3 regions of the Paenibacillus sp. PvR133 genome follow, and region 1 is predicted to be linked to each of the others. Evidence: riboswitches for the same ligand, from Rfam matches in the RefSeq annotation. Region 1 holds a riboswitch; each other region holds the start of a gene.
What was found. Region 1 has a riboswitch for thiamine pyrophosphate ahead of thiC (phosphomethylpyrimidine synthase ThiC). Riboswitches for the same ligand answer to the same signal wherever they lie in the genome.
Positions count from the first base shown of each region.

Region 2: another riboswitch for thiamine pyrophosphate. It lies ahead of JOE49_RS10395 (ECF transporter S component); the one in region 1 lies ahead of thiC (phosphomethylpyrimidine synthase ThiC).
Region 3: another riboswitch for thiamine pyrophosphate. It lies ahead of tenA (thiaminase II); the one in region 1 lies ahead of thiC (phosphomethylpyrimidine synthase ThiC).

Region 1 covers NZ_JAFIBS010000001.1:2,134,016-2,136,282, forward strand. Annotated here, with positions in the region: gene JOE49_RS09505 (IclR family transcriptional regulator) at 1-694, shown strand, start outside; TPP riboswitch at 850-962, shown strand; gene thiC (phosphomethylpyrimidine synthase ThiC) at 1,150-2,267, shown strand, end outside.
Region 2 covers NZ_JAFIBS010000001.1:2,326,361-2,328,627, forward strand. Annotated here, with positions in the region: gene JOE49_RS10385 (polynucleotide kinase-phosphatase) at 1-49, shown strand, start outside; gene JOE49_RS10390 (TatD family hydrolase) at 70-867, shown strand; TPP riboswitch at 912-1,021, shown strand; gene JOE49_RS10395 (ECF transporter S component) at 1,272-1,868, shown strand; gene JOE49_RS10400 (ABC transporter ATP-binding protein) at 1,868-2,267, shown strand, end outside.
Region 3 covers NZ_JAFIBS010000001.1:5,870,581-5,872,847, forward strand. Annotated here, with positions in the region: gene JOE49_RS25640 (NAD-dependent malic enzyme) at 1-538, shown strand, start outside; TPP riboswitch at 631-733, shown strand; gene tenA (thiaminase II) at 870-1,559, shown strand; gene thiM (hydroxyethylthiazole kinase) at 1,634-2,267, shown strand, end outside.

The sequences.
Region 1 (2,267 bases):
ATTGCTGTGTTTTACCGCAGATTCGGATCTTGGCCTGACGGAGATTGCCTCCAAAATTGGTCTACATAAAAGCACGGTTCATCGGCTGCTGACTACGTTAGAGGATCGGGGCTTTGTCGTTCGGAATGCCGAAACGGAAAAATATCGACTTGGCTTCCGCATTTGGGAGCTATCCACGCATTTGTCCCAAAGCGACGAGCCGGCGGTGTTGTTACAGCCTGCAATGGAAGGACTACGTGATCGTCTGGGCGAGACGGTCAGCTTGTACTTACGGGACGGCAGCATGCGTATTCGCATACAAGCCGTGCAGAGCAATCAGGCGATCCGCAGGGTTGCGCCTGTAGGTGCGCGTATGCCGCTGGCTGTAGGGGCCTCCAGCAAGGTGCTGGCAGCCTTTATGCCGCCGCAAGAGCTGGAAGCCCTGCTAAGCGGGGATGAATGGCCGTCCTCAGTAGACCCGGAGGTCTATAAAGCCCAGCTGCAGGACATTCGCGAGACGGGCTATGCGACCAGCTATGAAGAACGGGAGCCAGGGGCTGCTGCTGTGGCTGCCCCAATTGTAAACCGGAAGGGACAGGTCACTGCGGCTTTATCTGTATCCGGTCCGGTCAGTCGGCTTGCACCCGAGACGCTACATGACTTTGCTCCGATTTTGATTGAAGCGGCGAAGGAAATGGGACTTATGCTTCCGTAACAAGAATGAGCACAGTTGAAGCAAGCAAAGTGATTTGATGGGGAGCGTCTCCTTAGTAAAGGGAACCTAGAAGGGTTGCCAAAGCCATAAATTTAAAGTAGTCTGGTAAGGATGGCGGGATATCTGTTATAGCCGCCTCATGTGAATAGAAGTATCACAGTTACTGGGGGAGCCTGTAATGCCGGGCTGAGATGGAATCGTGCAAGATTCCGGACCCTTTGCACCTGATCTGGATCATACCAGCGTAGGGAAGTAATCGGCCATTGAAATGTATACGCGGCTGCTGTCTACAGTGGCGCATTGGAATAGGATTATTCCACATGCGTACTGTCTGGATAGCTGCCTCGTTAGATTAGCCGGTTCCCTAGGGAACCGGCTTTTTTGCATAGATCAGCGCCACCCTGGGAATGGTTCCGGATCGGTGTGTCATTTCATCGAAACGGGAGGAATGGACAATGAAGCCGACAGAAGTAGAAGGAACAAAAGGAACAGAATTGAAATCAACAGAAGTAAGATTGGTAGGAACAAAAGAAGTTGAGGTAGAGAAGACAAACGGGGAGCAAGCCAGAGGGGTAACGCCCTTTCCGGGGAGCCGTAAGGTATATATTCAAGGCTCACGGCCGGACATTGCCGTGCCAGAGCGCGAAATTGCTCTTCATCCTACACATACGCCGCAGGGCACGGAGCATCATGAGCCATTGCGTGTGTACGATACGAGCGGTCCCATGACCGACGAAGCCTATCAGGTCGATATCCGTCAGGGCCTGCCTCCATTACGGCGAGCTTGGGCCCTGGAACGGGGCGATGTGGAGGCTTACGAGGGACGCGCCGTCAAGCCGGAGGATAATGGACTGAAACCTGGCTCCAAACGGGAGACAGTGGAATTTCCCGGCGTGACCAACCGTCCGCTTCGTGCTTCGCTAGGACGTGTAGTGACGCAAATGCATTATGCGCGGCAAGGGATCATTACGCCCGAAATGGAATTTGCGGCGATCCGCGAAGGGGTGGAGCCTGAGTTTGTACGGCAGGAGTTGGCGGCTGGACGAGCCATTTTGCCTTCGAATATCAATCACCCGGAAAGTGAGCCAATGGTCATTGGGCGTCATTTTCACGTGAAGATCAATGCGAACATTGGTAATTCTGCGGTTACCTCCTCCATCGAGGAGGAAGTGGAAAAAATGACCTGGGCTGTGCGTTGGGGCTCGGATACAGTTATGGACCTGTCCACAGGCCGTAATATCCATACAACACGTGAATGGATCATTCGGAATTCTCCTGTACCGATTGGGACTGTACCGCTGTATCAGGCACTTGAAAAGGTGAACGGCGAAGCAGAAGCGCTGACGTGGGAGCTGTATCGCGATACGCTGATTGAGCAGGCGGAGCAGGGCGTGGACTATTTTACAATTCATGCGGGTGTATTGCTGAGGTATATACCGATGACGGCGAATAGAATGACGGGAATTGTATCCCGTGGTGGGTCGATCATGGCAGCCTGGTGCCTTGCGCACCATCAGGAGAATTTTTTGTATACGCATTTTGAAGAAATCTGCGAAATTATGAAAGCCTATGA
Region 2 (2,267 bases), 190 kb from region 1:
CCTTGCCGCGCTATCTCTGGAATCGGAGCCGATTGATCCGAGATTGTAGTTTGCGAAGGAGGGAATGAGATGGAAAGGGGTACACCGTTAATTGATATTGGCGTGAACTTGATGCACCGTTCGTTTCATGCGGATCGGGAACAGGTGGTAGAGAGAGCCGCAGCTGTAGGGATTTCACCCCTGATTATTACCGGGACCAGTGTCCGCAGCAGTCGGGAGGCTTCTCAGTATGCAGCACGTTATCCGGGCAAGCTGTATGCGACAGCTGGCGTGCATCCCCATGATGCCAAAGACTGCAGCGCAGAGACGGTTCAGCAGCTCCGTCAGCTGGCGAGTCAGCCGCAGGTCGTATCCATAGGGGAATGCGGATTGGACTATAACCGAGATTTTTCGCCGCGTGATGTGCAGCGCCGATGGTTTGGGGAGCAAATCCAACTGGCGGGTGAGCTGAATATGCCGTTATTTTTGCATGAACGAGATGCACATGAGGATTTTGCCGCTATGCTGCGGGAGTATCAAGGGCTTGTCGATAAAGCAGTGGTGCATTGTTTTACAGGCACGGAACAAGAATTGCATACGTATGTAGAGATGGGACTGTATATCGGGATCACCGGCTGGATTTGCGACGAACGGCGTGGCAAACATCTGCGTGAACTGGTCAGAGATATTCCCTTGGACCGTCTGATGATTGAAACGGATGCTCCATTTTTGACCCCGCGTAATTTGCCCGTGAAGCCCAAAGAAGGGCGTAATGAGTCGATGTATCTCGCTCACATTGCTGCTACGATAGCCGAATGTACAGGCCGAAGCATGATGGAGATCGAAATCGCCACGACGGAGACAGCCAAACGTTTCTTCGGATTATAGGATTGTCAAAGCCATAGATGTGGTATATATTATAGTGAATTAAAAAAGCATTGTCGGGAGCTTGAGAAAGTCAGGCTGAGAGGGTGGCCCTTGCCACTGACCGTGAAATCTGATCTGGGTAATGCCAGCGTAGAGAAACCAAGAACACTATACAGGAATGCCGCTTGTTTCGCGGTTGTCGATAGATACAATGTATGTCCTAGCATTTTACCTTGACCCTGACTTTGGCTTGGTATCAGTGTAGTAGCTTAGACTACTGGTTATATAAGGCATATCGACGAATGATGTTTTGTATGGTGCTTCACCTTTTACTGCGCATAAAGCTTGCCTGGAGATTCAGCTCCAGACAAGCTTTTTTTTTATGGCCAAGAGGCCAATTATAAGGATAAGGGGAGCATGCAATAATGAATACTGCTGTAAGAGCGTCCAAAGGGTTGAAGCTGACTGATATTTTGGTCACGATTGTGATCGCTGTTGTGTTCGGGTTAGTCTACAAAATATGGGGACCTGCCTATGATTTGATGAAACCATTCGGTCTACACGCCGAGCAACTGATGTATGGCATGTGGTTTATGGCAGGCACGTTTGCTTATCTCATCATTCGCAAGCCGGGTGTTGCAATTTTGGCAGAGGTGGCAGCGGCAACGGTCAGTGCTTTTTTGGGAAGCGAATGGGGGATGTCCACCTTGTACTATGGCCTGCTGCAAGGCTTGGGAGCGGAGCTGTTTTTTGCGGCTTTTCTGTATCGGAACGCAAACCTGTGGGTTGCTTCGCTAGCTGCGGCCGGGGCGGCTGTCGCTTCTCTCATTTTAGACTTCAGCTACGGGTATATTGATCAGCTTTCGACCTGGAACTATGTTTTGTTTATTGGTTTTCGCATGATTGGCAGCATTGTGATTGCCGGGGTATTCGCGTTCTATCTGGCTAGGGCATTGGAGGTAACCGGAGTCACGCGAAGTTTGAGACCCGCAACGGAACAAGATTATAAGGGGCTGGATTGATGAGCCAGGCAACCGAAGATGTGGTGGCTTCGATCACCCGTCTTCGGTTGAAATTCCCCGGTGAGCAGGAGCTGCTTTTTCACAATATGTCTTTGTCTGTCCGCAAGGGGGAAAAGCTGCTGTTGCTGGGACCGAGTGGATGCGGTAAATCAACGCTGCTCCAAGTGTTAAGCGGTCTGATTCCACGCACGATAGAAGTGCCTATGAAATGCGATGCTGCTGTAATCCCAAGTGTCTCAGGTATTGTATTTCAAGATCCTGATACGCAGTTTTGTATGTCATATGCAGACGAGGAACTGGCTTTTGTGTTGGAAAATAATCAGGTTCCTCGTGAGCAGATGCGATCCCGTATTCGCGAGCTGCTGATACAGGTTGGTCTATCAACGGATGATATACACA
Region 3 (2,267 bases), 3.7 Mb from region 1:
TGTAGCAGGTGCCTTTTCTGAAGAGATCATCAAGGAGATGGCAAAGCATGTAGAACGCCCGATCATTATGCCCATGTCCAATCCTACAAACCTTGCAGAAGCAGTACCCGAGGATTTGATCCGGTGGACAGATGGCAGAGCACTGATCGCAACCGGAAGTCCTTTTGAGCCCGTTACCTATAACGATACAAATTTTGAGATTGGACAGGCGAACAATGCCTTTGTTTTTCCGGGACTGGGTCTGGGTGCGATTGTGGTTAAAGCCAAAAGGATTACCCCTGCGATGTTTACAGCGGCAGCAGTTGCTGTTGCCAATGGTGTAGATTCGAATACGCCTGGCGGTGCGCTACTCCCTCATATCCGAAAATTACGCGAAGTTTCGTACGCTGTTGCGATTGCGGTTGCAAAAGCCGCGATTCAGGATCAGGTAGCGCAGGCGCACATTTCAGATGTGGAACAAGCTATACAAGATGCAATGTGGAAACCGAAATATGCCAAGGTCAAAGCAGTGGAAAGTGTAATTCATCACCCTCACTAAGCCCAAAACACCTAACTAGAGGAAATTTAATATTTTGTACACTATGTTTGACATAGCATATGAACGAATGTACAGTAATAGTCAAAAGAATAGAAGTCCACTAGGGGAGCCACTATGGCTGAGACAAGAGCGTATCTTGGACCCTTTGAACCTGATCTAGTTCGTACTAGCGTAGGAAAGTGGAGCCTTCGTATATAAGGTTTCAAGCGTTTTTTGCGTATTGGGCCTATTGTTGAAGCCGCTCCATTTTTCCGGGGCGGCTTTTTAGCGTTGTTCCGGAATTATATTCTTACAGGACTTCTTGCTCTTCAATTTAATGGAGGTGGGGAAATTGAGTTTTACACAAGAACTCCGTCGGCAGGCGGACGGCATTTTTCAAGCGATTTTTGAGCATCCCTTTGTGAGAGGTATTGCTGAAGGAAGTTTGACAAGGGGACAGCTGATTCACTATGTAAAACAGGACTTTGAATATTTGAACGCCTACATGCGGATATACGGCATCGCAATCTCCAAATGCACGAATCGGGAGGACATGGCTGTATTTAATGAACAAATCTCTTTTATTCTCCACAGCGAGGTTCATCCGCATCAAAATTTCTGTGCTGTCGCAGGGGTGAGCTATGAAGAGTTGCAGGGATATCCGCTCGCTCCGTCGGCCCATCACTATATCCGTCACATGCTGACGGTTGCGCATGAGGGCAGCCTGGGCGAGATCTTGGCTGTGCTGCTGCCATGTATGTGGACGTATGCCGAGATTGGTCGCAGGCTGCTGGATGAAGTAAAGCCGGATGAGTCTCATCCGTTCTATGAATGGATGGGCTTCTATGGAGACCAGCTTGATGATACAACACTCAAGTTCCGAGAACGTGTAGATGCTTGGGCAGAAGGCGCAACGGCTGCTGAGCGAGAGCGGATGATTGAGCATTTTATACTGAGCTGCCAGCTGGAATATAAGTTCTGGGACATGGCTTATAACCAGGAAGAATGGCCGGTCCAGATGCAGGCAGCGGTCTTGGAATAGTCAGCCTGGCGATTCGATGCGTGAAGTACGGTTAATGCCCTGTTGAACCACCAACTATAGAGAGGATAATCATTATGAGTACATGGGAAAAAAGTTATTCGGATCTCCTGACGAAGGTACAAAACAGCAAACCTCTCGTTCACAATATGACCAATGTGGTAGTCACTAACTTTACGGCCAACGGCCTGTATGCATTGGGCGCCTCCCCGGTGATGGCCTATGCACCCGAGGAAGTAGCAGACATGGCAAAAATAGCGGGAGCCGTCGTGTTAAACATCGGTACGCTGAACCGCGAACTGGTGGATGCCATGATCATTGCTGGACAATCGGCGAATGCACACGGTGTTCCGGTCCTGCTAGATCCGGTCGGTGCGGGAGCAACGAGCTTTAGAACCGAATCGGCACTGCGAATCCTGAGAGAAGTCAAAATCTCATTGGTGCGGGGCAATGCAGCCGAAGTCGCGCATCTTGTTGGAGAAGCGCGTGAGATTAAAGGCGTAGATGCTGGTGACAGTGCTGACAGCGGAAATGTCGATCTGGCAATTCGGGCTGCTCAAACGCTCAATACAATGGTTGTCATTACTGGAAAAGAGGACGTCATCACCGATGGGGCCGAAGCACGAATGATAAGCGGTGGAGACGCGCTGCTCACGAAGGTAACCGGAGCAGGCTGCCTGCTGACCTCTGTGTTAGGTGCCTTTGCAGCTG